DNA from 4 places in the Aeromonas bestiarum genome. Region 1 is predicted to be linked to each of the others. Evidence: riboswitches for the same ligand, from Rfam matches in the RefSeq annotation. Region 1 holds a riboswitch; each other region holds the start of a gene.
What was found. A riboswitch is a leader RNA that binds a small molecule or an ion and turns the genes downstream of it on or off. The one in region 1 is predicted to bind cyclic di-GMP.
Positions count from the first base shown of each region.

Region 2: linked by a shared signal. The riboswitch ahead of gbpA (N-acetylglucosamine-binding protein GbpA) and the one ahead of IU367_RS04200 (glycosyl hydrolase family 18 protein) in region 1 are both predicted to bind cyclic di-GMP.
Region 3: linked by a shared signal. The riboswitch ahead of IU367_RS16895 (glycosyl hydrolase family 18 protein) and the one ahead of IU367_RS04200 (glycosyl hydrolase family 18 protein) in region 1 are both predicted to bind cyclic di-GMP.
Region 4: linked by a shared signal. The riboswitch ahead of IU367_RS02245 (fimbrial protein) and the one ahead of IU367_RS04200 (glycosyl hydrolase family 18 protein) in region 1 are both predicted to bind cyclic di-GMP.

Region 1 is NZ_CP064746.1:846,063-853,504, reverse strand. It holds gene IU367_RS04220 (MotA/TolQ/ExbB proton channel family protein) at 1-138, shown strand, start outside; gene IU367_RS04215 (ExbD/TolR family protein) at 206-613, shown strand; gene IU367_RS04210 (energy transducer TonB) at 630-1,265, shown strand; gene IU367_RS04205 (tetratricopeptide repeat protein) at 1,277-2,512, shown strand; gene IU367_RS04200 (glycosyl hydrolase family 18 protein) at 2,886-5,921, opposite strand; cyclic di-GMP riboswitch class I at 6,038-6,123, opposite strand; gene IU367_RS04195 (ExeM/NucH family extracellular endonuclease) at 6,419-7,442, shown strand, end outside.
Region 2 is NZ_CP064746.1:4,080,772-4,088,213, reverse strand. It holds gene cbl (HTH-type transcriptional regulator Cbl) at 1-843, shown strand, start outside; gene IU367_RS18800 (cytochrome b) at 923-1,453, opposite strand; gene gbpA (N-acetylglucosamine-binding protein GbpA) at 1,560-2,981, opposite strand; cyclic di-GMP riboswitch class I at 3,048-3,133, opposite strand; gene IU367_RS18790 (methyl-accepting chemotaxis protein) at 3,399-5,093, opposite strand; gene IU367_RS18785 (M3 family metallopeptidase) at 5,387-7,237, shown strand; gene IU367_RS18780 (glycoside hydrolase) at 7,305-7,442, opposite strand, start outside.
Region 3 is NZ_CP064746.1:3,656,003-3,663,444, forward strand. It holds gene IU367_RS16890 (M66 family metalloprotease) at 1-151, opposite strand, end outside; gene IU367_RS16895 (glycosyl hydrolase family 18 protein) at 238-2,850, opposite strand; cyclic di-GMP riboswitch class I at 2,962-3,049, opposite strand; gene IU367_RS16900 (hybrid sensor histidine kinase/response regulator) at 3,225-6,725, opposite strand; partial or broken gene IU367_RS16910 (DUF2975 domain-containing protein) at 6,949-7,442, shown strand, end outside.
Region 4 is NZ_CP064746.1:462,789-470,230, reverse strand. It holds gene IU367_RS02260 (fimbria/pilus outer membrane usher protein) at 1-578, opposite strand, end outside; gene IU367_RS02255 (hypothetical protein) at 647-1,027, opposite strand; gene IU367_RS02250 (fimbrial protein) at 1,127-1,663, opposite strand; cyclic di-GMP riboswitch class I at 2,652-2,738, shown strand; gene IU367_RS02245 (fimbrial protein) at 2,832-3,155, shown strand; gene IU367_RS02240 (collagenase) at 3,636-6,383, shown strand; gene IU367_RS02235 (SanA/YdcF family protein) at 6,555-7,442, shown strand, end outside.

The DNA of each region.
Region 1 (7,442 bases):
TCGGGCATCTCAAAAGCGACGGTACCGACCATGGCGGGCATGATTGCCGCCCTTTCCGGCCTGTTTTTTGTCAACCAGCTCGATCACAAGGCCAAGCTGGCGGTCGAGAAGCTGGAAGACAACCTGAAACACGGTTGATGCAGGATGCACTCCCCCGCCGGGCGCGAGTCTGGCGGGGGCACAGAACAAGCAAGGAGTTTTTGCCATGAGAAAACGTCACAGCGACAGCAGTGCTGATGAGGCGGCCATCGATTTGACCCCCATGCTGGACATAGTGTTCATCATGCTGATCTTCTTCATCGTCACCACCTCGTTCGTCAAGGAGTCCGGTGTGGAGATCAACCGCCCGAGCGCCAGCACGGCCGAGACGGTGAAGAAGGGGAACATCATGGTTGCGGTCCGTGAAAACGGCCAGGTCTGGGTCGACAAGCGCATCGTCGAAGTGGGCGCAGTGCGCGCCAACATAGAGCGGCTGCGAGCCGAGAACCCGGAGAGCGCCGTGGTGATCCAGGCCGATACCGAATCCCGTTCAGGTCTGGTGGTCCAGGTCATGGATCAGATCCGCATGGCCGGTGTCCAGAACATCTCCATCGCGGCGAGCAAGAGCAGCTGATGCCGGAGCGAGCACCATGAGATACCTGATATCGTTGGCTGTCTCCTGTGTGGTGGTGTTCTTCCTGTTTCTGGGAATGAACAAGCTCATCACACCGGATCACCGGGAGTTGGTGGAATCCGAAGACGTCAGCATGACCGACTTCATTCGGGTTCGCCCTCAGGAGACACTGCAAGAGAGACAACGCGAGCTGCCCAAACCGCCGCCCCCGAACCGGCCGCCTCCCCCTCCCGAGATGGAAGTGGCCAGCACGGATCGGCCGCAGATGGAGAGCTCGCCGATGGACATGCCCAAACTCGACATCCCGGTCAACATAGGCGGCGGCAACGCCCTCGGTGCCTACAGTACCGGTGGCGGTGGTGGCGGCATGGGTGGCAACAACGGCGCCATCCCGATGGCGACCTTCGAACCCATGATGCCCCGCAAGGCGGCGCTGGCAGGACTCGCCTCCGGCAAGGTGCTGGTGGAGTTCACCGTCACCGAACGCGGCACCGTCAGCAACGTGCGGATCGTGAAAGAAGAGCCCCGCAGCTATGACCTCGGCAAGGAGGCGCGCAAGACCATCGCCAAATGGACGTTCAAACCGGCCATGGTCGATGGCAAGGCGCAGGCCACCCGCATGCAGCAAGAAATCGAGTTTGCGGTCAACTAAGGAAGGTGGCGATGAAAAAGTTACATACCCTGATCCTCGCCCCGGTCGCCATGGCGGTGCTGCTTTGCACCGCCAGCTGGGCCGCCGAGCAGCCTGCCCTCTCTGACCGCGCCTACCGCGCGGTCAACAAGGCACAGGCACTGATCACCGAGAAGAAATACGGCGAGGCCAATGCCAAGCTGCAGGAGGCGCTGTCCGGCGCCGGCGAGCGGGTCTACGACAAGGGGGTGATACTGCAGACCCTGGGCTTCGTGGCGGCGCAGCAGGAGAAGTACGGTCAGGCGACCAAGTACTTCGCCGATGCCATCGCCACCGGCGGCCTGCCGCAACCCGTGGCCCAGCAGGTGCGCTACAACCTGGCCCAGCTCTACATGGCGGAGGGCAATTTCAAGGCCTCCATCAGCACCATGAATCAGTGGTTTGCGAGCCTGGGCAAGGACGAGAAGCCGACCCCGCACGCCTACATCACCCTGGCCAACGCCCATGTGCAGCTCAAGCAATATCGGGAAGCCATACCGGCGGTGGACAATGCGATCAAGCTCTCCGCCGGCAAGGCACCGGAATCCTGGTATCTGCTCAAGATGGCGGCCCACTACGAGCTGAAACAGTACAAGCCGGCCACCGAAGTGTTGACCGCTCTGGTCGACCGCTATCCGGAGAAGAAGAAGTACTGGACCCAGCTGTCGGCCATGCACATGCAGGCGGGCAACGATGGCAAGGCACTGGCGGCGCTGGAGGCCGCCTACAACCTCGGCATGCTGACCGAGGCGGCCGAATTGCAACGCCTGGCCAACTACCTGGCCTTCGCCGGCATTCCCCACCGCGCCGCCCGCGTGATGGAGAAGGCGATGAAGGAGGGCACCATAGAGAGCAACGCGGCCAACTACAAGGCGCTGGCCAACTACTGGCATCAGGCCAAGGAGCTGGATCCCGCCATCGATACCCTGGCGAGATCCTACAAGCTGGCTCCGGATGCCGAGCTGCAACTGAAGATGGCGCGCATGATGATCCAGAGCAAACGCTATCAGGATCTGGTGGCCCTGGCCGCCAAGCCTGCGGCCAATGCCAATGGTGAACAGCGCGCCGATCTCAAGTTCCTGACCGGGGTCGCCTATTTTGAGCAACAGAAGCCGAAGGAGGCGCTCAGCGCCTTCACCCAGGCCGCCCAGAATGGCAACGTCAGTGGCCGCGCCTCCCCCTGGATCAACTTCCTCAAGGAGCAAGGGGGCGGCGCCCTCACTCAATAAACAAGGCCCCGACCTAGCGCAGCAAGGGGGCGGCGCCGTCACTCAATAAACAAGGCCCCGGCCTAGCGCAGCAGGGTGGCGCAGTCCCCCTAGAGGCGCGAACCGCGTGACGGCCCGGCCACCCGGCCTCGGCCATCACGTCATGGCACCCGGCAGGGCAGGCGCCCTCCCCGCCCGTCGCAGATAACAAGGGGTTCGCCCCGCAGGTTGCCTTGGTGGCAATTGGCCGCTCTTCGGAGCGGTCTTTTTTATTCCCCTCTTTATATATTCCGCCATAAAAAAATCCGGAGCCTGGGCTCCGGATTGTCATGCCGCTTGCTGGTGCTGCCTTGCTACGAATGGCGTCGGCAGCCCAGATTTCATGCAGGGGTTATCAGTAACTACATACCAGCTTCCAGCTGCCATCGGTGGCCTTGGGTTCGCTGCTGGTCCACCAGTTCGCCTGCCATACCACCTTGTTGTTGGTCATGCGATCGCCGCCATTGGCGTGATCCCCTTGCGGCCAGCTCGGATAGGCCTTGTAGGCCGCCGGGTTGACGTTCTGGCTGCTGCAGGTGGCGCCGCCCGGATTCTCGCCGCCACCCGAGCCCAGTACGGCCTCCGGCAGGGTCGGGAACTCGGCCTTGAGCCCTATGGTCTGGCTGCCGCTGATGATGCGCATGCCGCTCGGCACGCCGGCGGCCGGCAGATAGTAGGTCATGGCGACTTCGACCTCGGCACCCGGTGCCAGGGTCTGCCAGCTCGGCAGCGTCATGGCGACCTTGTGGAAGTCCTTCTCGTTGGCGATGCCTTCGGAGTTGTCGTTGCCACCGCTCTCCACCACCTTGAGCCCCATACCGCTCTGATCCGTGATGGTGTCAGAGGTGGAAGTGGGGACCAGGAACTCGATCCTGGCGCCGCCCGGGATGGTCTGGGTCGACTTGTTGACCAGCTTGAGTTTCGGGTTGATCGGGTAGTTGGAGTCCCCTTCCTTGAAGCCGGAGAGGCTCACGGCGATGTCGAGCTGGGCGCTCGGTGCCGCCAGATCGTTCTGCCTGGTGTTGTACTTGGTCGCCTTGGCGAACTTCTCGTAAGCAAGGGTAGTCAGAGTGCTGCCCATGCCGTACTCGTTCTTGGCCGGATCGAAGGCGTAGTCGCCTGCCATCTCCCAGAACATGACGCCCCCCAGACCCCGCTTGATGATGTAGTCCAGCTTGTGACCCATGGACTCTTCATCTTCGGTGGAGAGGAACACCTTCTTCTCCGCGTTCCACAGCCAGGGCGCCTGCGCCTTGTCATCGTAGTAACGCACGTACTTGCCCTGCATCACGTGGGCCGGATTGTTGGGATCCAGACCCCAGGCCGTGCCGTAGCTCGGCAGAGTCGTGATGCCGAGGCTGGCCGCGTTCTCCAGGTTCTTGGCATGCCACATGGGCACGGCGCCACCGCCTATCTCCTTGCCGTTCTTGTCCAGATCGTGCCAGATGTTGTCGATGCCGACCGCCCCGTTGCCGCACGGAATCGTGCTGCCACCCGTGCCGGGCTGACACTCGTTCTGGCTCGGCAGGGCCGCCTTGCCGCCCAGCCCGTTGCTGCCGCCGCTCACCCCTTGCCAGCCGCGGGTGTAATAGGGCACACCCACGTTGATCTTGCCGGCCGCCAGGGCGCCACGGAAGTAGTGGGCCGACCAGGCCGCGTTCAGATAACCGATGCCGCCGAACTGGGCCTGGCTATAGACGCCCCAGTGGGAGAGCTCGGGATCGGCATTGTTGTCGAACAGGGCCGCGTTGTGACCGACGAAGTGGTTCCAGGCGCCGTGGAAGTCATAGGTCATCAGGTTGACGTAGTCGAGGTACTGGGTGACCTGGAAGTTCTCCATGCCGCGCAGCAGGTAGGCCGACGCCGGCGAGGCTATGGTCAGCATGTACTTGCGACCGTCCTCGGTGCCGGCATTGTCGAGCCGCGCCCGCAGGGTCTTCATCAGCACCTCGTAGTTGGCGAACAGCTTGGCCCGGCACTGGTTGGAGAGCGGGAAGTCGTTGGGGTTGCCCGCATCCTTCATGGAGGTGGGGTACTCGTAGTCCACGTCCACCCCATCGAAGCCGTACTGGCGAATGAAGCTCACCGCCGAGTCGGCAAAGGCGCTGATGCCGGCGGTATTGACCGAGCAGTCACCCTTGGTGGTGGCGGTGTAGAAGCCACGGGTATCGGCCCAGCCTCCCACCGAGATCAGGGTCTTCACGTCCGGATATTGCTTCTTGTACTTCGACAGCAGGTTGAAGTGGCCCTGATAGGCGAATTCCGGGTCCATTTCGGCGCCCGGCACCCCGTTCCAGGTCATCTTGGTGGCGGCGTCGTCCACCTTGATCAGGTGGCTCTGCTCATCCACAGCCGCGAAGGCATAGTTGATGTGGGTGATCTTGTCCCAGGGGATGTCGCTCACCAGATAGGAGGGCAGACCGTTCTTGCCGGTGCGCCAGGAGGTGAAGTAGCCGATGACGCGACGGGCATGGTCATCCCCCATGCACTCGTAACCGTCCGGGCGATAGATCTGGCGGATGTCGCAGGAGAGGTTGCCACCTGTGGGTGGCAAGGCCGCCTCTTCCACCTGCACGTCGACCTGGGCCGACTCGCCGATGAGGTTCTCCTTGTCGGTCGCCACCAGCTTGAGGCCGGCAGCGCCCTTGCTCTGGGGCGTCCAGTTCACCTGCCAGGGGGCGCTGGTGTCTTCACCCACCTTCTTGCCATCGACGAACAGCTCGACCCTGGCCACGTCGTTGTTGGCATCGGTGACATTGCCACTGACCGCCACGCTGCGACCCAGGGTCACCTTGGCGCCGCTGGCCGGGCTGCTGATGCTCACCCTGGGCGCCTCAGGCGCCACCACGGCGTTGACGCTGAAACTGGCATCCGCCTCGCTCAGCAGCTTGCCATCCTTGTCCAGCCCACGAGATTTGAGTTGATGGGGGCCGACACCGGTAGCAACCCAGCCGGCCGACCAGGGGGATGCACTGCTCAAGGCGACCTGCTTGCCATCGACCAGATACTCGACCTTGACCAGGGCGCTGCTGTTGCCGCTCAGGGTCACAGCGAGCGCCACCGATGCGCCCTCGTTGAAAGCGCTACCAACGGCGGGCGAACTGATCGCCAGTCCGAGCGCCGGTGGTGGCACCTCGCCGCCATAGAGCTTCCAGGCATCGGCCCAGACCACTCCCACCCCGGGAGCGTAGTGATAGGGCGAGGCCCCGCACCAGCCGGAGTAGGGAAATTCTTTGCATTCGTAGAGGGAGCCTGCGTTGCTGACGATATCGCCAGCCTTGTAGGCGGTGCCGGCCTGATAGGCGGGATAAGACGCGGCTTGTGCCCAGGCGGGCATGGCAGCCAGGGCCACCAGCATGGCAAGCCTGCTGGGCCTAAAGGTCTGTTGCATATTGTTATCTTCCTTGTTTTGTCTTGGCATTGGTCACCAGGACAAAGAACAATCGCAACCTGCGTGATGGGGGGCAGACAACTGGCAATGGACCTGCCACAGACACCACCCTCACCCCGGGAAGCCCCGCTATCTGGATCGACTGATCTTGAGACCGGAGGCATTGCGTCCCGGCATCTCGGCCGGTTTGCCCTTTACCTGGGTTCCGTGAGGAACAAGCCGAGTATAGGAATCAAGCAGCCGAGTCTCAATCTTCATTCTCGAAGAAAAATATGTGGATGCCAGCCAGATCACAGTTTCCCGCCTTGAGTGAATTAATGATTTTGTCATTAATTTCATACTGTTAGCCAAGTCAAAAAAACCGAGATTGCCCTCATTTGCATCCCCGTAATGTGCGTTGGCTCACTGGTATGACATGCCGGAAATGTGACAATGCGCGCCCTTGGCCAATGAGCCAAGGCTATGGATACACTGGCAAAAATAAAAAAGGAACCGTTATGAAAGGAACACGTACCCTGCTGTCGCTGGCCGTGGGGCTTGCGCTCGCGTCCCCGTCCCTCCATGCCGCCGGCTTCAGCTGCCCGGCCGACAGTGCCCTCACCCCCATCCCCGTCATTCAGGGCAGCGGCGACAAGAGTCCGCTCATTCCCAGCGACAAGTTCGAGAGCCCCCAGAGCGTCATGGTCAAGGCGGTGGTCTCTGGCCTCGGCGAGAGCCTCAACAAGGGATTCTACCTGCAGGACGTGCAGGGCGATGGCAACCCCCAGACCTCGGACGGCATCTTCGTCTACCTCAACGACAAGAACTTCGCCAGCAAGTACCCGGACATCAAGCCGGGTGCCGAAGTCTGCCTGGAGGCCAAGGTCGAGGAGTACTACAACCACACCCAGCTCAAGCCGGTCGCTGACAGCGGCACCCCGCGCCTGCGAGTCCTCGCCCAGGGGACGGCCCCTGCCGCCGTGCCGCTGCGGGTACTGGAAAACGAGACCCTGGCCCGGGCGCTGGAGCGTCACGAAGGGATGCGGGTGCGCCTCGATGCTGACAGCGAGCTCAAGATAAGCCGCAACTTCAGCTATGACTACGCCGCCAAACGCAACAACCTGGTGCTCTCCCACCAGGCGCCGCTGATGAAGCCGACCCAGCTGCACGATGCCGACAGCAAGGCCGCCAAGGCACTGGCCAAGGCCAACGCCAACAACCGGGTGTTCCTCGAATCGGACTTCAAGGCCGCTGACGGCAAACTGCCCTGGCTGCCGGCCTGGGAACCGGAGCAGGGTTACCTGCGCATCGGCGATGCCCCGGTCAACCTGGATGCGCTGGTGGGCTACAGCTACAACGAGTACCGGCTGATAGTGCCGCAGGATCAGGTGATCACCGCCGGCGATCTGCTGCGCACCAGCGACAACGACCGCCAGAGCGCCCCGGCCCGTGCCGATGGCACCGATCTGCGCGTCGGCAGCTTCAACGTGCTCAACTACTTCACCAGCCACTCCAGCGTGGGCGGTGCCCTCAACGTGCTGT
Region 2 (7,442 bases), 1.5 Mb from region 1:
CATATCCGCGAGCTGGAAGAGGAGCTGGGGATAGAGTTGTTCATCCGCTACGGCAAACGGCTGCTCGGCATGACGGAGCCGGGCAAGGAGTTGCTGGTGATCGCCGAGCGCATCCTCAACGACGCCAACAACATCCGCAAGCTGGCCAGCACCTTTGCCAACCGCGAGTCGGGCCGGCTGCTGGTGGCGACCACTCACACCCAGGCCCGTTACGCCCTGCCGAGGGTGGTGAAGGCGTTTCGCGATCAGTTCCCGCAGGTGCAGCTGGAGCTGCGCCAGGGCAGCCCGGAGGAGATAGTGCGGCTGGTGCAGACCGGCGAGGTGGACATAGGCATCAGCAGCGAGCAGCTCGACAAGAGCGAAGGCGTGGTGGCGTTTCCCTACTATCGCTGGCACCACAACATAGTGGTGCCCGAGCAGCATCCCCTCACCGCCGAGCGGGAGCTGACCCTGGCTGCGCTGGCGAACTGGCCCATCATCACCTATCAGGCCGGACTGACCGGACGGGCACGGGTGGACGAGGCGTTTGCCGAGGCGGGAATAGCGCCGCAGATCCTGCTGACCGCCCAGGATTCAGACGTCATCAAGACCTATGTCGAGCTGGAGATGGGGGTCGGCATACTGGCGGACATGGCGTTCGACACCCAGCGCGACAAGGGGCTGGTGCAGCTCGACGGCAGCCGGCTGTTTGCGCCGCACACCGCCTGGATCGGCCTCAAGCAGGGGCAGTTCCAGCACAACTTCGCCTGGCAGTTCATCCAGCTCTGCAACCCCGAACTGGCGCTGGCAGACATCCAGGCTCGTGCCATGGGCGGCGAGCCCGCCCTCGACTTCCAGATCTGAGTCCTGCTGCGAGATGAGAGAACAGGGAGCCATGGGCTCCCTGTTTTTTATCTGCCTATCGATGGAAAGCCGCCTCTGCCTATTTGCCGGTGTGGGGCCCCAGCATGCGGTAGAGGGTGCGATCGCCCTTGATCCTGTGGTGATACAGGGCCGCGACTACGTGCAGCATGACCAGGGTGGCCAGCGACAGGCAAGCGAGGCGATGAACGTCGAAGAAGAAGCGGTTGATCTCGGGAGTGTTGATGGGGTTGGTTATCGGGTAGAGCCAGAACAGGGGATAACCCCGCTCCAGCATCAGGAAACCGCTCAGCAGCACGGCGAACATCAGCCCGTAGAGCAGGGCATGGGCCAGCTTGACCCACCCATTATGATGGTCGGCGCCGTTCTCGGGCAGCGGATGCCTCAGATGTTGCCAGCCCCAGCGCAGCAGGAAGAGCGGGGTGATCAGGGTGGCCATCGACATGTTCAGCACCGACAGAAACTGAAACAGCCGAGGGTGGCTGTCGATCACCAGGTGCATCAGGTAACCGGCCAGGGTGGCGTAGAGAATGACGACAGCCATCAGCCAGTGCAGCAGGCGACTCAGAGGGTCATAGTAGTTTTTCGTCATAGTGTTGGTCCGATGGGGGATCTCGCGGTGCCCAGGGCAGCGGGATCCCGGATAACAGGCGCAAAAAAGAGGCCGCTCGGGCCTCTTCTGCTCAGGTGTTGCGGGTTCAGTTCACTTGGGTCCAGGCATCCTGCCAGTTGGAACCCACGCCGGGCTCATACTGGGTCGCTGTGCTCGACCAGATGGTGCACCAGCCACTGTAGGGGAAGGGCTTGCACTGGTAGATCTTGCCATTCTTGGGCTGCAGCACCTTGGTGCCGTTGGTGTAGGACTTGAGTCCCTCCGGGAAGCTGAACTGGTAGTCGCCACCGGACGGATCCTTGAGCATCAGATCCAGCGTTTGCTGCAGGGAGGCACCACCCGCCTTCGGCTTGCCTTCGATCACCAGCTGATGATGACCGGCGCTGAGCCCGGTCAGCGGCATGGTGAAGCTCTGGCTGCTGTCTTTGATGTCGGCACTGGTCTGGCCCTTGGCGGCGCCGCCATGGTCATACAGGGTGTTGGTGACGGCGAGATCCCCCTGGGCGGTGACGCTGAAGTTCAGGGTGACCTTGCCGTTGTCGAGCAGGTATTCACTCTCCAGGCCGCTCACGCTGATGCTGTCGCTCACCGGAGGTTGCTGCTGCTCGAGCTGGACCTCGACCCGTTGCAGGTTGCTGCCTGCCTTCAGGTAAACGGGGTTCTGGCCGTAGACGGGGTTGAACTGGCCGTCGGTGCCCTGCTGGCCGGCGCGGATCTGGCTCTGCTCGGCGTTGATCTTGGCCGCCAGATCGTGGGCCCAGTTATTCTTCTGGCCCTGCTCCGTGGTGGTGATGGTCAGCTCGGTCTGCAGATCGGTGCGCTCGCCGTTGGCGTCGAACACCCGGGTCTTGGCCTTGTCGCCGGCCACCAGATCGGTGGAGGGGTAGATGGTCCCGCCCTGGCTCCAGTTCAGCGGTGGCTGGGTGCCACCATCGAACTTGGCATCGATCAGGTTGTAGAAGCTGTTGCTGGTATCGCCCACTTCCCACACGCCGAGGATCAGCTGATAACCGGTGCGTGCCGGCAGGGTGCAGTTATGGGTGACCTGTTTGGGCGGTTGTACCATGCCCCCGTCGATGACGCAGAAGGGGTTCAGATCGAAGGCGGCGCGGGTCAGCGGCTGGTTCGGGTTCCAATCCTGCTTGGTGAGGTAGTAACGCCAGTTGCGGGTCACGTGGTTGGCGGTGAAGTTCCAGCTGATGGCAAAGGGCCCGGCCTGCACCTGGCGCTTGGTCCAGCGATCGCTGGTCTGAACGTCGAGCTCACCGAACTGCGGGTGACCGGCCGAGGCTATCTGACCGTCGGCGGGGCCGTCTTTGGGGAAGCCGGACGGCGCCTCCAGGCTCTGGGGCTCATACTGCACAGCACCACACTGGCTGTTGCCGCCAGTCTTGCACAGGTAGTTGCGCGCCTCTGGCTGGTTGATATAGCCATGGGCGAGCACGCCGCCGCTGGCCAGCAGCGCGAGCGCCGCCGCGACGTAATTGAGTTGGATTTTTGCTGCCATACATTCCTCTGTTCGATAGATGTGGGCAGTCAAGTTGGCAGGGGAGTTCCCCGATACACACTTGCGTGTGGCAACCCCGCTATCCTGGACGACGTGTCTTTAGACCGGAGGCTTTGCGTCCTGGCCTTTCAACCAGTTTGCCAAATGACTACATAAAGGGTCATGGTGTCGCGTTTGACGACAATCCCATCATGACTAGTTTTGATTAAATAATTAAGTGTAAATGTTTACAGCTTGACCTCATCGGAGTAGTGCAAACACTTAACTTTATGTTTTTGAATGTATATTTAATCTACTCACCTTTCTGAACATCCTTGATTACGTCGATAAAATGCAAAAATACGACATTTTTTATCAATAAAAAAATCCCTGCCAGCCAGGCTGGCAGGGATGGTCGTTGCGACAGGGCGGGACGGATCAGTGGCGAGCGCGGGGGCGTTCGGCCTGATGGCTCTGCCGATGCAGCGGTGCCAGCCGCTGTTCCAGCTGCTGGTCGATGGCGCTGCCGAGCTTGAACACCGCCAGCCGCTCGTCCAGGCTGCGGGATAGGCTGGCCAGCAGCTCGCTCTCCCGGGCCAGTTGCGAGGCGGACTGGGACATCTCCAGCGCCGAGTCGTTGATGCCGCTGACGTTGCGGTTCATGTCCTCGGCCACCATGCTCTGCTGTTCGGCGGCTGTGGCTATCTGGGTCGCCATGTCGCTCACGTGCTGGATGTGGTTGACGATGAGGGAGAGATCCTGCCCCGCCTTCTCCGACTGGCTGACGCTGCTCTCCGCCAGCTTGCGGCTGGCATCCATGGCGCTGGCGGCGGTGACGGCCCGCTGTTGCAGCTGGGCTATGGTGCTCTGGATCTCCTCGGTGGACTGGCGGGTACGGCTCGCCAGCTGGCGTACCTCGTCGGCCACTACCGCAAACCCGCGTCCCTGCTCCCCGGCGCGGGCCGCCTCTATGGCGGCGTTGAGGGCCAGCAGGTTGGTCTGCTCCGAGATGGCGCTGATGACGGCGGTCACCTCGCTTATCTGCATCACCCCCTCCTTGAGCTGATTGACCTGCAGCGTGGCCTGCTCCACCTCGGTGGCCAGCGCCTGTATGCCGTGCACGCTGGCATGCACGTCCCGGTTGCCGAGCCCGGCCTCGCTGGTGGCATCCTGGGTATCGCGGGCGGTATTTTCCGCGTGGCCCGCCACATCCGAGATGGTCGCGCTCATCTCGTTCATGGCGGTGGCGAGCTGAGCCAGCTGATCCCGCTGGCTGTTGACCGCCTGATTGGTCTGCTCGGCGGAGGCGGCGATGCGCAGGGCTGCATCCGCCACGTTGCGGGCACCCTGGCTGGCCTCCAGCAGGGCGTGGCGAATGGCATCTAGCCCCTGGTTGGTGCAGGTGGCGACGACCCCCAGCTCATCCTTGCCGTGTATCGGTATGCTGACCACCAGATCCCCGGCCGCCACCTGCTGCATGGCGCGCTTGATCTCGGCCAGCGGATTGACGATGGAGCGGCTGATGGCAAACCCCAGCAGCCCCATCAGCAGGATCACCAGCAGGGTGGCGCCCCCCATCAGCTGGTACTGGGACCAGATGGTGGCCTCTATGTCCTGCAGCAGCACGCCGGAGCCCAGGATCCAGCCCCAGGGCTGGTAGCCCGCCACCAGCGACATCTTCTGGGCCGCCTCACCCGTGGGGGTAATCCATTGATATTCCAGCCGGCCATGCTGGCCTCCCTTGCCAAGATCCACCATGCGTTGCCAGTGAGCCCCGGCGGTTGCGCCGCTTTCCCCCATCTGTTGGCCGACCAGCTCAGGCTTGGTGGGGTGCACCACCACGTGGCGGGTCTCATCGATCACGAACAGATAGTTGTCGCCATCAAAGCGCATGCTGTTGAGCATGGCCTTGGCTTCGGCCTGGGCCTGGGGGGCGGGCAGTGTGGTAGCGAGGGCCTGGATCCGGCTCATGGCGAGATCCAGCACGGCCTGCAGCCGTGCCTCCCGCTCACTCATCAGATTGCGATTCAAGGCACTGGCCGAGATGAGCAGCAGTGCGATGAAGCCGACCAGTGCCAGTGAGAGCAGCAGCATCAATTTGCGGCTCACGGCGATATCACCGAGCTTGAACATAATCTCTTCCTTCTTTCCCGTGCGGGTCTGGTGGTGGCCAGTCATGATGATGGCCCTGATTATTTCATTATTAACATTTAATTAACTTTCAATAACTTGTGGTCACTAAACGCTAATTGAGTATTTTGACAACCAGTATAGCCAGCAGACAGAAACCCTCGCTTTTGGTAGCGTGGTCGTGCGCATCCCGGCGCACCATTTGCCGTACAATTTGCAGAAAATGTGAATGAGTTGGCATTTCACCAAAAAAGGAGTGGGCGCCCCAGGGGCAGCCCCATAACAAGAGGGAATTTATGAGTTCCATTGCCAGGAATTACTTGAACCAGCTCAACGCCGACTACCTGCAGGTACACAGGCGCAAGGAGGACCTGTTCTGGTCCACCTACATGGGCACCAGCGACGATCAGGCCGGCTTCACCGCCGCCGAGCAGGCCTACAAGGCCTTCTGTGCCGATCCTGCGCGCCTGCCGGTACTGCGGGAGATGCAGGCCTTGGCCGAGGAGACGGAACTCAAGCGGGGTCTGGGGGGCTGGATCGCCTTCTTCGAATGCAATGTCATCGAGGATCCTCAGGCCGCGGCCTTGATGGACGAGCTGGTGGCCGCCGAGGCGGCGCTGTTCGCCCGTCGCCGGGAGCTGAAGCTGACGTTACTGGACGAGCAGGGCCGCCAGGTGGCTGGCAGCCTGCCCGCCGCCAGCACGGCACTGGCCGCCAGCGCCGATGAAGCGGTGCGCCAGAGCGCGCTCGCCATGTTCCATACCCTGGAGCAGTGGGTGGTCGACAACGGCTATCTGGAGATAGTTCGGCTTCGCAACCGCTTCGCCCGCGCCATAGGCTATCGGGACTACTTCGATTACAAGGTGCGCAAGAACGAGCAGATGAGCCCGGCGCAGCTGTTCGCCGTGCTCGATGACTTCATCGCCCGTACCGAACAGCGGGTGCACCAGAGCCTGGCGGAACTCAAGGCGGCCAAGGGGGAGACGGCCCTGCTGCCCCACAACCTGCGCTACAGCGTGAGCGGCGACGTGACCCGCCAGCTCGACCCTTATGTGCCGTTTTCACGGGCGCTGAAGGACTGGGTCGAGAGCTTCCGCCGGCTCGGCATCCAGTACCGGGACGCGACCCTCACCCTGGATCTGCTGACCCGGGAGGGGAAATACGAGAACGGCTTCTGCCACGGTCCGGTGCCGAGCTTCTGGCAGGAGGGCCAGTGGGTGCCCGCCGTGGTCAACTTCACCAGCCTGGCGGATCCGGCTCAGGTCGGCAGCGGCTGGAGCGGCCTCAACACCCTGTTCCACGAGGGGGGCCACGCCGCCCACTTTGCCAACGTGACCGGCAACGCCCCCTGCTTCTCCCAGGAGTTTCCGCCTACCTCCATGGCCTATGCCGAAACCCAGTCCATGTTCTGCGACAGCCTGCTGGACGATGCCGACTGGCTCAAGCGCTATGCCAGAAACGCCGCGGGGGAGGCGATCCCCGATTCGCTCATCAAGGCCATGATAGAGGCGCGCCAGCCGTTTCGTGCCTTCAACGAGCGCCAAATTGCCCTGGTCTCCTACTTCGAGCGGGATCTCTACGCCATGGCCGATGGCGATCGCACCCCGGCCGCCGTGCTGGCGCTGGCCCGCCAGTGGGAGCGCAAGATCCTGGGGACAGAGAGCCCGCGTCCGCTGCTGGCCATCCCGCACCTCCTCAATCAGGAGTCGGCCTGTGCCTACCACGGCTATCTGCTGGCGCTGATGGCGGTGGAGCAGACCCGCGCCTACTTCCTCAGACGTGATGGCTATCTCACCGACAACCCGCGCATCGGGCCGGATCTGGCCGCCCACTACTGGGGTCCGGGCAACGGCATGACCCACGACCAGACGCTGCAGAGCCTCACCGGCGAGGGCTTCAGTGCCGCGCCGCTGGCACGGGCATGCAACCTGAGCGTGGCTGACGCCTGGGCGCAAGCCGAAGCCTGCATGACGGCGGCGCAGCAGCGGCCGCCGGCAGGCGAGGGCACGCCGCTCAATGCCCGCATCCGGGTGGTGCACGGGGATCTGCTGGTTGCCGACAACAGCCAGTCGGAGGCGGCCATGCTGGCCGATTTCGAGGCCTGGATCCGGCGCCATGGCGAGGCCGAGCCCGCCACCCTGGGTTAGGAAACCCCGGCTGCAAGAGAGCCCTGCCAATTGGCAGGGCTCTCTCTTTATATGACGAGCGGGTTCGTTACATCTTCAGCAGGGTCACCGGCTTGCCCTTGAGGGCGACCAGCAGCTGCCTGCCCGGCAGCTTGTGGCCATCGATCATCATGCTGCTGTGGCTGAAGTTGGCCACCAGCCGGCTGCCGTCCGAGAAGCGGGTCTC
Region 3 (7,442 bases), 1.9 Mb from region 1:
GCACCCTGGCGGCCAGCGAACCTTGCAGATCGTTCTGTGGCTGGGTGCCGTCGAAGATCAGGGCAGGGACAGCCTGAGTAGCGGCCAGCAGAGAACCGCTTGCCAGCACTGCGGTGATCAGGCTGGCAATACGGGTAGTGTGTATGGTCATCATGACGCTCGCTGTTGTTGTGGGAAAAAGAAGGGGCATGCAAGCATGCCCCGGTTGGTTCACAGAAAGGCTAGTTGACAAATAAGTTAATTACAGCTGGCGGCGCCTGCATCCTGCCAGACGTCGTGCTTGCCGGGCTCATTGCCGCGGGTCCAGTACTGGGCCTTCCACTTGCGACCGTTGTGGGTGGTCAGGTCACCGGCGTTGTAGGCCACACCGGCATCCCAGCCCAGCTGCACCTGGCTTGTCAGCTTCCACTGATCGGCGGTGCGGCTCGGTTCATTGCCCTGGGTCCAGTACTTGGCCTGCCACACCAGCTGGTTGTGACTCACCTTCTCGCCACCGTTGTAGGTGGTTGCGGCCTTCCAGGCCGGCCAGTTGGCGGCATCGGGATCCGTGGCACCACAGTCGCCACCACCGCTGACCGGGGTCACGGTGAGACGGGTCTTGCCCTGGGCATCCAGTGCGCCGTCGGTCACTGTGACCGTGAGGTCATAGCCGGTCTCCACTGTCACGGCAGGGCCAGTCACCACCAGGGTCTTGCTGTTCTGACCGCTGGCGGTCAGGCCTGCCGGCACGCTCCACTGATAGCTGAGGGTGTCGCCGTTGGGGTCGGTGGCGCTGGCTGTGATGCTCACCTGCTTGTCGGCCTGGACCGAGACCTTGTCCTGCACAGTCACCACAGGCGGCAGGTTGGGTTGCGGCGCCTTGTTGGTCACAACCACCTGATCCTTGGCACTGAGGTTGTGATCATCGGTCACCGTCAGTTCGAACACCAGATTCACGTCCTGGCTGACCGCATCGACACTTACCTTGGCTTTGGCCTGGGTGGCATCGCTCAGGGTCGCCTTGGGACCGGAGATCTGGGCCCAGCTGTGGTTCAGTACGGCCCCTTCCGGATCGCGGGAAGAAGAACCATCCAGCACCAGCTCGGCCGGCCCGGTCACCGCGAGATCGGTGCCGGCGTTGGCCACAGGCGGCTTGTTGACCGGCGGTGTTGTGCCTTCGCCGTTGCCCAGCCCCTCGTGTATCGCATTGAGGATGTCGCCGTTGTCGGCGTCGATTTCCCAGGCGAACATGCCGCCGAGCTGGTTGGCCAGTACGTACTGCCCCTTGGCCTTGACCGAGCGATCGTCATCGAAGGTGATGAGCTCGCCGGTGGATGCCTTGAACACATAGGGCGCCTCGGCCACCTCGTCGTAGCTGTACTGCCAGTCACCGGCCATCTTGCCCTTGGCGATGCCGCGGTAGTCGATGACCCCCTTCTCCCAGATCCCTTCCGCTTCGCTGCCCGCGATGGGGCCTGTGGCTGTGCCGGTGAAGGGGTTGTTGCCCTGATAACCGCTGACGCCGGTCCAGCCACGGCCATACATGGCCGCACCCACCACGACTTTGCCCGGATCCACGCCCTGGCCCAGCAGCGCCTTGACCCCCTTGTCGGTGGTGTACTTGGTGTTGGGATCCCAGCTCGCCTCATAGAGCGCTGTCTGGTGGCCCAGCCCGGTATTGGTCCAGGCGCCGTTGAAGTCGTAGCTCATCAGGAAGATGTGATTCATGTATTGCTGGGCGGCGCGATAGTCCACCTTGGCAATCTTGTCACCGCCGGCGCTGATGGCGGAGGTGAGCTCGTAGGTGCGACCCGTCTCTACGCTCAGCTCGTCGAGCATGTCGCGCAGCTCCTTCATCAAGAGCACATAGGTCTCGCCATCGGAGGCGCTGCCGAGGTTGGGGTTGGCCCCCAGACCGCCCGGGAACTCCCAGTCGATATCCACCCCGTCGAAAAATTTCCAGGTCTGCAGGTACTCCTTCACCGAGGCGACGAAGGTGTCGCGCTTGGTCTTGTCACCGAAGAAGAAGAAGGGGTCGGAGAGGGTCCAACCACCGATGGAGGGGAGAATTTTCAGGTCCGGATAGGCCTTCTTGAGCGCCATCAGGTTGCCGAAGTTGCCCTTGTAGGGCTCGTCATAGGCGGTGAGATTGCCCTGCCCCATCTGGATGGCGGCCCAGGGATCGTGGATGGAGACCTTGAAGTCCTCGCGCCCGGCGCAGGAGCGTTGCAGCGCCTCGAAACTGCCCGCGATCTCTTTCAGGCTGTCATTGATGCCATTGCCGCCGCAGATGGGAGTAAAGCCGTAGAGGATGTGGGTCAGGTTCTGGGCCGGGACCTTGTCCACGGTGAACTTGCGACCATAGACGCCCCACTCCACATAGTAGGCCCCCACCACCTTGCCGGATTTGTTGGCGTAAGGCTTGTTGTTCTCCTGCAGCGGCGCCTTGAGCGGCACCAGGTGGCTGCCGTCGGTATCGGCCACCAGGATCTCTTTCTTGTCGGAGAGGGTGCAACCATCGGCGTTGCACAGGGCCACCTGCATCTGGTAGCGGCCACCCTTGGTCACCTTGAAGTTGGCGGTGCCGGCGGCGGAGGCGGCACCTGACCACACCTCCTTGCCATCGAGCAGCACCTTGGCGGTCTGGCCGACATCACCGGACCAGAGGTTCCAGCTCACGCTGACCGGCGCGCCATCGGCGTGTACCTTGACCAGCTTGTTGTAGGAGGTGGCGGCTTGATCCACTTCGACGATGGCGAACTTGGTTTCGCCCCAGCCTATGGTGGGTTTGCCGGGGGCGGCAGCGAAGGCGGAGGAGGCACACAGACCCCCGACCAACAACGCCAGTACTGAGGGTTTTGGACTTAACATAGTTGAATATCCTTATTTCGTTCTTGGAATAAATAACGAAAAAGGCAACGCCAACCTGACAGGTAACGCAGACAACATCGCGCCATGGCTTGGCCCATGGACGAAACAACCTGTGGTGGCCCCGCTATCTTAGGTACTGCTGACCCTTAGACCGGAAGCTTTGCGTCCCGGACTTTCGTCCGGTTTGCCTTTTGCACAACTTGATTTGCGACAAAAAATAATCGCGACCTGACTATAAGGGAGTCAAAGGAGGGAGAGCAAACCCCAGATAGGTTATTAATAAACCACTTTTTATCTAAAAAGAGCCTCAAACGAGAAGAGAAGGCACCTTATCGTGTCAGAAAGTGCCGATCTTGCCGCCTGAGGGGCCGAGATTAAAAATCAGATGAATTACTTGTTTCGTGATCATCATCAAGTTTGGCCGGCTGCAATATGCTGTTCATCAGCGCTCGCAACTTGAGCGGCTTGACCGGTTTGCTGATATAGCCGTAGCCGTGTTCTCGGATCTGCGCCTGCAACTCGCTCTTGCGATCCGCGCTGATGATGATGCCGCCTATGTCGTTGCCATGGGCGAGGCGCAGCATGTGCAGCGCCTGCAAGCCTGTCTTGCCGTCATCCAGGTGGTAATCGGACAGCACCAGCTGCGGCAGGAAGCCGCCGGCGATGAGATCTTCCGCCTGAGCCTGACTCTGGGCACAGACCACCTCGCAACCCCAGCGCCCCAGCAGGGAGTGCATGGCGATGAGAATGTCGCTCTCGTTGTCGATGCAGAGCACCCGGATCCCCTCCAGCTGGCTGTCCCGCAGGGCGGGGGCCGCCACCTGCGTCGTTGCGACAGGACGGGTCGCCAGGTTGAGGGTGATGGCAAACACGGACCCCGCCCCCGGCCAGCTGCGCAGGGTCAGGTTGTGGCCCAGCACCAGGGCGATGCCGCGGGCGATGGCGAGCCCCAGCCCCAACCCCTGCTCCTTGGCGGTGCGGGAGTGATCGAGGCGGGAGAATTCGTCGAAGATGGCCTCCTGCTTGTCGGCCGGGATGCCGGGGCCGTTGTCCCACACCTCGATGCGCACCTTGTCCCCCAGCCGACGGCAACCGAGCAGCACACGGCCGCCCGGGTTGTAGCGAAACGCATTGGTGAGGAAGTTTTGCAGCACCCGCCGCAACAGGCGCACGTCGCTGTACACGGCCAGCTTGCTCTCCACCACCGAGAACTGTATGCCCCCCGCCTGGGCCAGCACCCCGAACTCCGCCTTGAGGTTGTCGAACACGTCGTGCAGGGCGAAATCGAGCTTTTTAGCCTTGAACTTGCCCGCCTCGAGCCGCGATATATCGAGCAGATCCGTGATGAGATCCTCGGTCGCCCCCAGCGCATCGTCGATGTGACGGGCGATGCGGGCCGTCTCATCCCGGGGCGGCAGCATCTCCAGCAGGGAAGAGGTAAACAGCTTGGCGGCGTTGAGCGGCTGGGTCAGATCGTGGCTCACCGCCGCCAGGAAACGGCTCTTGGAGTGGTTGGCCCGCTCCACCTGCTGGTTCACCAGCAGCAGCTGACGGTTCAGCTCGGAGAGCTCGTGGGTGCGTTCGGCCACCCGTGCCTCCAGGTGCTCGTTAGCCTCGCGCAGCACCCGCTCGGCGTCGCGAAACGGGGTGATATCGGTAAAGGTCATGACGAAACCACCGGCCGGCATGGGGTTGCCCTGCATCTCTATCACCCGCCCATCGGGGCGCTCCCGCGCCGAGATGTGGGGGCTGCCGCGCAGCATGAAGGCGACCCGCCGCGCCACGTGGGCCTCGATATCGCCCGGGCCGCACAACCCCTGCTCGGCGTTGTAGCGGATGATCTCCTCGATGGATCGCCCCATCTGGATGAGGCCGGGCGGGTAGTGGAACAGCTCTATGTAGCGCCGGTTCCAGGCCACCAGCTTGAGCTCCCTGTCCACCACGGAAATCCCCTGCCCCATGTGCTCTATGGCCCCCTGCAGCAGGCCGCGGTTGAAGCGAAACACGTCCGAGGCCTCGTCCACTATGGTGGCTATCTCTTCGAGCTGCATGTTGCGCCCTTGCAGGGCCGAGGCCAGCACCAGCCGAGCGGACGAGGTGCCGAACACCCCGGCCAGCAGCCGCTCTGTGTGAGCGATGAGCTCGGCCGAGGCCTGCATCTGGGGCGCCAGAGTACCGCCCCGCTCTCCGGCGAAGCGGCCGAAGGCGCGCTTGACCCGGCTCGAGCCGACGAAGCGGGCCGCCAGCATCTCCAGCTCCTTGACCGAGACCCGCGCCTGATAGAGGGCCGTGGTGTCGCGGCTCGGCTTGCCGACGAAGTTGGCCGCCTGCAGTCGCTCGCTCACCGCCGCCCGCGACAGCAGGGAGCCCGCCACATAGCCGAGCAGGTTGAGCAAGAGGCTCAGGAAGATGCACCAGGCCCCCAGGCTCAGATCGCGCACCGCGGGCCAGTCGGGTGGCGCCAGCAGGGCTTCCAGCGGCGAACCGGCCAGCAGGCCGCTCTCCGCCAGCAGGGTCGCAAACCAGAGGCTGACCCCGAGGGCGAGGCCGAGATAGACCCCCTTGCGATTGCCGTGCCGCCAGTAGAGGCCGAGCAGCAGGGCCGGTGCGAACTGGGCCACGGCGCCGAACGACAGATAGCCGATGCGCGACAGGCTGGTGAGATCCCCGAGCCAGAGGTAGAGCCCCCAGGCCGCCAGCAGGATCAGCAGGATGGCGCCCCGGCGCACCTGCAGCAGCAGCCTAACCAGCCGCTCGTCCCGCCCCTGCTGCCAGAAGCGGCGCAGCAGTACAGGCAGCACCAGATCGTTGCTGACCATGATGGCCAGGGCTATGGTGCAGACGATCACCATGCCGGTGGCCGCCGAGGTGCCGCCGAGAAACGCCAGCATCGCCATGCCGTCGAAACCGAGCGACATGGGCAGGCTGATCACATAGGTATCCGAGGCCATGCCGGCCCCCACCCACTGCTTGCCCGCCAGCGCCAGCGGCCAGATGAAGAGCCCCATCACGAACAGGTAGAGCGGGAACAGCCAGCGCGCCCAGTGCAGATCCTGGCCCTGGTTGTTCTCCACCACGGTCACGTGGAACTGGCGCGGCAGGCAGATGACGGCGCACATGGCGACTAGGGTGTAGATGGCGAGCTCCAGCAGACCGCCCGGCGTCACCGCCACCACGGCATCGAGAAAGTCGCTGGCCACCAGGGTGCGCGCCTGGCTCGGCTTACTCAGGATCAGCCAGAGCGCGAAGCCCCCCACTGTCACGAAGGCGAGCAGCTTGACCACGGATTCGAAGGCTATGGCCACCACCATGCCTCTGTGGTGCTCGGTGGCATCCAGGTTGCGGGTGCCGAACAGTATGCTGAACAGTGCCAGCAGCAGGGCCACGCCGAGGGCCAGCCCGGCGGTATTGCCGGTGGGGCCGGCAGACACAGAGTTGGCCATCAGCAGATCCAGCCCGGTCACTATGGCCTTCAGTTGCAACACCAGGTACGGGAGTATGCCCATGATGGCGATCAGGGCGATCACCATGGCCAGACGCTGGGACTTGCCGTAGCGGGCGGCGATGAAGTCGGCGATGGAGGTGATGTGCTCGCGCTTGGCCACCAGGATGAGGCGGGCCAGCAGTCGCCAGCCAAACAGGAACACCAGCATGGGGCCCAGGTAGATGGGCACCGGCGACCAGGGGGATTCGCTGGCCTGACCGACGGTACCGAAAAAGGTCCAGGAGGTGCAGTAGACCGCCAGCGACAGGCTGTAGAGCAGGGGTTGCCCCTTGAGGCGGCGGCGCTTGTTCTTGTCCGCCACGTAAGCGATCAGAAACAGCAGCCCCAGATAGGCGAGCGACAACCCGATCAGCAGCCATCCCTGGTGCATCTGTAACCTCTTGTCCATGTTGAATATTTAAGCGCGGCAGCTGCCAGTCTAGAGAGGTGCCCGGAAAATGTCATCTCCTTCTTGTGCATCACGCCTTATCGTTTTTCAATAAAAAATCCCTTGACTGAATATCGAAAAACGATAAACATTGGCGCCAGGTTATCGATAAACAGTAAGCAAATGCCGCACTGTGCCCCATGGCATCTATCACGAGGTAGTTAGGATGAAATACAACAAGCTAGAACGCATGAGCAGCCTGATCGAATGGATCCTGCTGTTCGCCCTGCTGGCCACCCCGCTCATGACGCTGACGGATACCTGGTCTCATCTGCTTGGCGGCAATGACAGCCTGCACGACGAACTGGTAAAGGCGCTCGGCCACAACGGTGACAAGGTCTTCAACGGCGTGCCAGACTCAGGAAGATCAGGCCCTCGGCACCTTGCTAACCCCGCCGGCACCTGTGCTTAGCGACTATCCGCTCACCTTCGGCACTCGCCTGCTGGCCACCCTGATCATGCTGCTCCCCGATCTGGTGTTCATGCTGATCCTGTGGCAACTGCACCAGCTGTTTCGCGGCTATCGGCACGCCATGCTGTTCACCTTCGGCCAGATCCGCCGCTATCGCTGGCTCGGCTTGCTGCTGTGTGCCAGCTTCGTCGCAGAAATCATCACAATGCCGCTCGTCGACATAGCCCTCACCATGCAGGGGCCTGAAT
Region 4 (7,442 bases), 380 kb from region 1:
GAGTAGTCACTCCCTTCATTGACCTGGGCGTTGATGTTGTAATCCAGCATCAGGCCGGTAATACCCACATCCCACTGCTCAGGTGGAATCCAGTTGGGGTCGCTGTATTTCATCCACGCCTGGGGCACGGCAATCCTGAGCAGGCCATTGCCGATGTCGTTCGAGATCACGACCCCGTCCAGCGCCAGCAGGTTGGCACACTGGCCATCGTGCCAGGTATCGATCTTGGCGATGGCCTCATCGGTCAGCGCCAGCTTGGGGATCACCTCTTGCGGCAGACAGGCAACCCCGCCTTTGCCCTTGCCGGCATTGGTCTCGTAGAAAGGGATCTTCTGCAGAGGCAGCTTGTTCTTGTTGACCTCGATCTCGAGGTAGTAGTCACCGGGCAGGATGTAGCCTTCGTCGGCAAACTGGGAGAGGTCGATCTTGGTCCGTTCGTCCAGATCGAGCGCATCAATATTAAACTCCGTTTCTGCCCATGCGTGGTTTGCCACCGCCATCAGGCCGGGCACGCATAGCATAAAAGCCATTTTTGAATAATGTTTTCTTCTTGCAGAGTTTGATGTTGAAACGCTCATAAATTTACTCTAGGGATGGCATAACGGTCTCACATTAATGAGGTATCTACACTAAGCAATGGACTTGCTTACATATAATCGAGCTCAAACAACGTCGTTTTATCTGAAACAAACAGCTGGTTGCCGTTTATTTTCAAATTGAATTCCAGATCGCTGTTGACAATATCCGAGACAATAAAGCGTTCGCCGGATACCTTGTAATATTGACCATTGCTGATGATGCTCAATTCATCGTTCATGGCACTGCGCACGGACATGGCAATAAAAGGCAGTGATGTGCCTTCAGCCTGACACCCGCTGATTTTCAGCGTGCCCTGGTGTTGTTCTTGCTGGGGGATGCTGTGTAAAACATCCAGAGTACACCCAGATTCAGCCAGGCCATCCGTGATCTCATTGGCAAGAACAGGCCCCGCCATCATCACCATCTGCAGCACTACCGGCACCATCATTGAAGTTTTCATGATCAAGGTTCGATACGAGGAAACAGAATGTGTGAGGTTGTGGTGGTTCGCACCACCACAACCCTTGTCACACGTTAAGGCAGCCAATTACTCGTAGGAGAGAGTAAAGTTGGTCACTGCAGTGAAAGCACCGGCCTGCAGCGGGTTGGCGGTCTGATCGGAATAACCTTTCAGCACGGCGCTGAAGGGCAGCTCGTTGTCACCGTTTACCAGGTTGAAGGCTGCAGTCGGGGTACCCAGCACGATGGCAGAACCACCCGGCGCACTCATCTTGATACCAGCACCGGCAGCTTGACCACCACCGATCACCAGCAGGCCATCATGCTCGGAGGCACCGCTGAAGGTCACCTTGACGGCATCTTCCTTGTCGGAGATTTCGCAGTTCAGCAGCTTGATGCTGAACGGCTTGGAGTTGGACTCACCACCATTGACCAGCTCTTTGGTGCTGACCTGGCCCATCTCTACAACCTGATCAACAGACTCGGGAGCAACGGAGCAAGGAGCGTTGATGATTTCACCGTTGAAGGTGACTTTGCCTGAACCAGCGCCACCGGCAGCAACGGCGGAGCCGCACAGCAGAATGGAACCAACACCCATAGCAACCAAGATTTTATTAGCGTTCATTCGTATATACCTACATTAACGTGTGTTGTTATGCGGCATCATCTGGATCAAGCTGGAGTCATGATTTTCGATGATGCCGCGATATTATTGCTCAGCAACTGTCAGCAGACCGACACCTCATTAATGAGATATGGCTACTGGTGCAATTATCTGTGCATATCAAACAAGCAAAGGTGTTTGCAGTATTAGAGGCAGTTCCCGCCACCTCCCATTTGCACGACTACATACATCCATGTCATCTGCACAAAAAACCGAATTCAACTTTTGCTTGGTGGATAAATTAACGACACGTTTGATGCACATCAAATACATTTTGATTTTTATAAATTCCTTTATAAACACTTTTAAATCATAAACTTACAATCGCTCATGACATTTCAAAACAATGAGAGACAATTAACCACTATATATATCACTCGACTGACAATAGTGAGTTTCACAACCCACTCACATCACAAACCAAATTAACAAAAAACCAACATCAACCACTAAAAACGAACACCACTGACCAAGCAAATTGCCGCCATCATCTTTGCCAAGTAATCAATCAGGTAATCAGGTAATCAGGTAATCAGGTAATCAGGTAATCAGGTAATCAGGTAATCAGGTAATCAGGTAATCAGGTAATCAGGTAATCAGGTAATCAGGTAATCAGGTAATCAGGTAATCAGGTAATCAGGTAATCAGGTAATCAGGTAATCAGGTAATCATAATGACAGCCCATGGCATACAAGCAGTAAATGGCCGCTGTTCCGTGCCTGGGATGAATAACCTGCTTATTAAATCCCGACATGGCTCAATAGATGAGGGTGTTTTCACTGTCGCGCTGTGTTATGGCGATGATGTTGACACTCAACAACGCCATTCCCGCTGTAGGTCAACAATATATATCCCACGTAGATATTTATTATTCCTGCTATCTGTGACCCATATCTCATGCTTTTTTATGCTGATTGATTTCTCAAAGTAGGGTGTTATCATCTAAACATAGAGTAAAGGGCAAACCGGTCGAAAGGTCGGGACGCAAAGCCACCGGTCTAAGGGTTTAAATACCTAAGACAGCGGAGCTGCCATCTGAGAAGAGCGATGTCATCAGTTGTATCTGTGTCATTCTCTTTGATTGCGTTGCCCTTTTCGTACAACGACATGTGACGAAAAGGACATAAAAATGAACACTTCCACCGCTTCCATTCGCAACAGCGCCATCCGTTTTGCCTCTTCTGCCGCCGCAGCTATGCTGTTGGGCATCGCTCTGTTGCCGGCAACAGCCTCTGCCTACGATGGCAGCGTGACCTTCACCGGAACCATCTACGAAGCCCCCTGCGACTTCGCTGACAACAGCGTGACCTGCTATTCGGGCACCCAGCGCCAGACCCTGGATCTGACCAGCCTGCAGCAAACCGGCAGCCTCAATACCATCAGCAGCACCATGCAGTACAAGCTGTCTGCCGGCAGCAGCAAGATGGCCATAGTGACCGTCAGCTACCTCTGATCGAGTTAGCCATCCCATCAGCCCGGGGTTGTTCATTGCCTCGGGCGGATTTGCTCGCCTCCCCTGAGCAAGTGGAGCCCACGCCGAACACAGCGCTTGTTTAGCATCCAACCTTCGCCCTCTGCCGGCACCAGCCCCTCTCGCATTTCCTCTCTTGCAAAGTCCTCTCAGGATCCGGCTCACCACACAGCCATAGCGTCGGCTCGGTTTTCCACTTCATCGCCTTCTTAGTACTGTCGCAACAACACCCAGCCAACGCATCTCAAACGAGACCTTGATCACACTTGTCAGCCGAAGGCTGAGATACCCCCCAGATGGCAGATGAGTCCTTGCTATCAGCTGAGCCCCCAATGGCACTCACTTTGTTTTGATTCAATCTAAATAAATGATTTATATGGCCTGACTGGTGAGTTGATACCCCTTTGGAACTTAGTACATTGCCCGCGATAACCACGCAGACTCTCATCCAAAGGGATAAAAATGAACAATCTGGGTACAAGGTTGCTGCTGCTGGCAGCACCGGGCCTGCTCGCCACCTCGGCGCTGGCCAACTACTCCCCCGCCGACTGGCAACAGTACCGGCTGAACGGTGAATCCAGCCGCCAGCTGAGCGATCGCGTCACCGAAGTCACCTACGAGCTCAGCGCCCGCGATGACGATGCCCCCTATCAGCAACTGCGGGTCTACCGCCGCTTCGACTGGAGAGATGCCAATCTGACCGCACAGGCAGAGCAGCAGTGCGGCGAGCCGCAGCTCAAGATCGAGCAGGGCTGGCAGATCCGCTACCTCAGCTGCGAGCAGGTGGTGCCGGCAGGCAAGGCCATCCCGGCCAGCAGCTATGACTTTGGCTACGGCCTGAAACAGGGCCGCTGGGAACCGCTGACGGGCACCCCGACCGCCCCGCGTCAGGATCGTCTGCCGCTGGCCGAGCGCATCATACTGGGTCACAGCGAGCAGGAGCTGGATCGCTGCGAGCTCAATGCCCAGGGGCGCTGCGCCGAACAGGTTTGGCAATACCAGCCGCAAAACTGGCAACAGCTGAGCGTGCTGGAAGAGACCCCCAACGAGCGGGACGGCCGCCTCGAGCAGATCTTCTTCCGCCTGCAACCCGTGGCGGGCAGTCAGGCCGCCAGCCAGGTGAGCGAGATCCATGTCTGGCGCCAGTACAGCTGGCAGCTGGACGAGACCAAGACACAGCAGGAGTGCGATGAGCCCCAGACCCGCCAGGAAGGGGACAAGACCATCAGCTACCGGGTTTGCCGCCAGACCCTGCCCGCCGGCAGCGAGGTACAGGTGGTACTGAAAGACACCGGCTATCAATACCCGGTCGGTGGCAGCGAATGGCAGACACTGCCGGAAACCGACGAGTGGCAGGAGAGTCGGGTGCTCAATCGCCCCATAGTGCTGGCCAGCAAGGAGGAGCAGCTCGACTGCCGCCGCGCCGATGGTCGCGCCTGCTCCGAGCCGGAACAACCGGGCACGGATCTGCTGGATGCCGACGCCGCCAGGATAGTGCAGGATGCCAGCGGCCAGCCCGCTCCCGTCTGGCAGGAGAACTATGGCCACGATGACACCAAGCTGCTGGCCGTGTCCCGCGGTATCCAGAGCCTGCTGGCGGCCAATCAGCCCGCCCATCCGGCCATGAAGCTGTTGCTGGAATACGTGCGCGCCCACAACTATCACAACTACGGCAAACACAAGGAAGACGGCCCGGCCGCCGCCGAGGCACTGGCCGAGGCGCTGACCGCGCTCGGCGCCCATCCGCTGCTCTACCCGGAGCAGGCCAGCGATGAAGTGGGAGCCGTCATGGGCGCCTGGAGCATAGCCCTGCATGGCCAGTTCAAGAGCCCGGCGGTGCAGAGCCGGTTTGGCACCTTGCTCGGCCAGTTCAACCAGATGCTGGCCTACAGCACCCGGCATGCCAGCGAGATCAATGGTCAGCATGCCTGGGCAACCGGTCTGTTCGATCTGCTCAACTTCCTCGACTTCGCCAGCGACCATAGCGACGCCTTCGCCGCCGATTTCCGCCAGCAGGATGGCGAGCTGCGCAAACAGCTGCACGCCCTCGGCATGAGCGAGCTGTCGCTGTGGCAAGGACGGGATGGCAAGGATCTGTTCCTGCTCAACAACGTGCTGGATGCCTATACCCGCCTCTACCGGGTCGCCCGTTATACCCGTCCCGACGAGAGCGAAGGCTATCGCAAGCTGCTGGATGGCTCAGTCATCGAGCTCATCCGTCATCACGGCCTGATCCCCGGCGGTCAACAGAGTCAGGATCTGCTGGAAGACATGTCACTGACCCTCTCCACCTACTATCTGACCTACACGGATCGCACCAGCGAGGCCTGTATCAGCGGTGACTTTGCCGGACTCTGCACCCCGATCCGAATGGAAGACGTGCTGCCGTTCGAGCACACCTGCTCGCCGACCCTGCGCCTGCGGGCCCAGGAGCTGAGCCAGGATCAGGCCGACGGCATCTGCCGCGAGCTGGGCGCCGAGGAGCAGCAGTTCCATCAGCAGATGGAAACAGGCTGGCAGCCGGTGAGTGATGACAACAACGAGGCGCTGGAGCTGGTGATCTTCAACTCCTCCGCCGATTGGAAGCGCTACGGCAGCGCCCTGTTTGGTGGCGTCTCCACCGACAACGGCGGCATCTACATCGAAGGGGATCCGGCGCGTCCCGGCAACCAGGCCCGCTTCTTCGCCTATGAGGCGGAGTGGAAACGCCCGGCCTTCCAGGTGTGGAACCTGCGCCACGAGTACGTGCACTACCTGGATGGACGCTTCAACCAGTACGGCAGCTTCGGTCACTACCCGCTCAACCGCACCACCTGGTGGTCGGAAGGGCTGGCGGAGTTCATCGCCCACGGTCAGTGTTTCGCCCGTGGCATGGACAACGTCTCGGGTCGCCCGGCGGCCGAGCGACCGAGCCTGGCCGACATACTGCACCTGGATTACGACAAGGGTGGCGAGATGGTCTACTCCTGGTCCTATACGGTGCATCGCTTCCTGAACGAGACCGGTCGCGGCGCCAGCTGGCTGGCCATGGCCCAGGCCCTGCGCAACCCGGATCAGCAGCAGGCGATGAGCGCCTTCGAAGCCGAGCTGGATCAGCTGATCGCCAATGACAGCGAGGCCTACCAGAGCTGGCTGAGCCGCGATCTGCTGCCCTGGTGGGAAGCCAACAAGGAGTCTGACGAGTGCAAGGCGAACGACTCCTCCCACTGAGGATGAGACGCTAGCGACAAGGGGCAGCCACGGCTGCCCCTTGTTTTTATACGAAAGGTTTTTATCGGTGCCGGATCAAACGGTTAGCCAGCCACAGTATGCGACAGCCTTTGCCCGAGTGACGCCATCGGCCGCTATCAAGCCTGACGCGCAGCGGCAACTTGTAATAGAATGACCCTCTGTCACCTCTTACTTCAGACCCGAACCGCACCGCGCATGAAGAAGTTTGCCAAGATCCTCCTCGCCTGCTTTTGCCTGTTGCTGGCATCTGCCGCCATGCTGCTGGGCTACAGCGAGTGGACCGTCTCGGACGCCCGTCATTACACCTATGACGACGTCGATGCAGTCCCCTACAACCGGGTCGCCCTGGTGCTAGGCACCTCCAAGTACCTGATCGGGGGCAGTCCGAACCACTACTTCAAGTACAGGATCAAGGCCGCTGCCGAGCTCTACAACAACGGCAAGGTGGACTACATACTGGTGTCCGGTGACAACGCGACCGTGCAATACAACGAGCCGCGCCAGATGCGGCGGGCCCTGATCCAGGCCGGCATCCCGGCCAAGGCCATCTACAGCGACTACGCCGGCTTTCGTACCCTGGACTCCATAGTCCGCGCCAAGGAGGTGTTTGGTCAGGCCCACTTCACCGTGGTGTCGCAGGCCTTTCACAACGAGCGCGCCATCTTCATCGCCCGCCACTTCGGCATCGAGGCCGTCGGCTTCAACGCCAAGGATCCCAGCGCCTATCAGGGCATCAAGACCCGGGTACGCGAGGTATTCGCCCGCCTGATGGGGCTGCTCGACCTCTACGTGCTGGACAAGGGGCCCAAGTTCCTCGGCGAGCCCATCGTCATCGGTGGCCCCACCCCCTGTCAGGCCCTGAGCACCATAGGCGCAAGCCAACCCTGCCTGCCCATCCCGCCCGTGACCCACAAGCCGCCGGTTGCACCTGCCGCCAGCTCGGCCACGGCGACCAGTGCAGCCACCGCCACTGACGCCGCGCTCACCGCCAGTTCCGCCATATCGACCAGCGCGGCCACCGCAAGCAAGGAGGCGGAT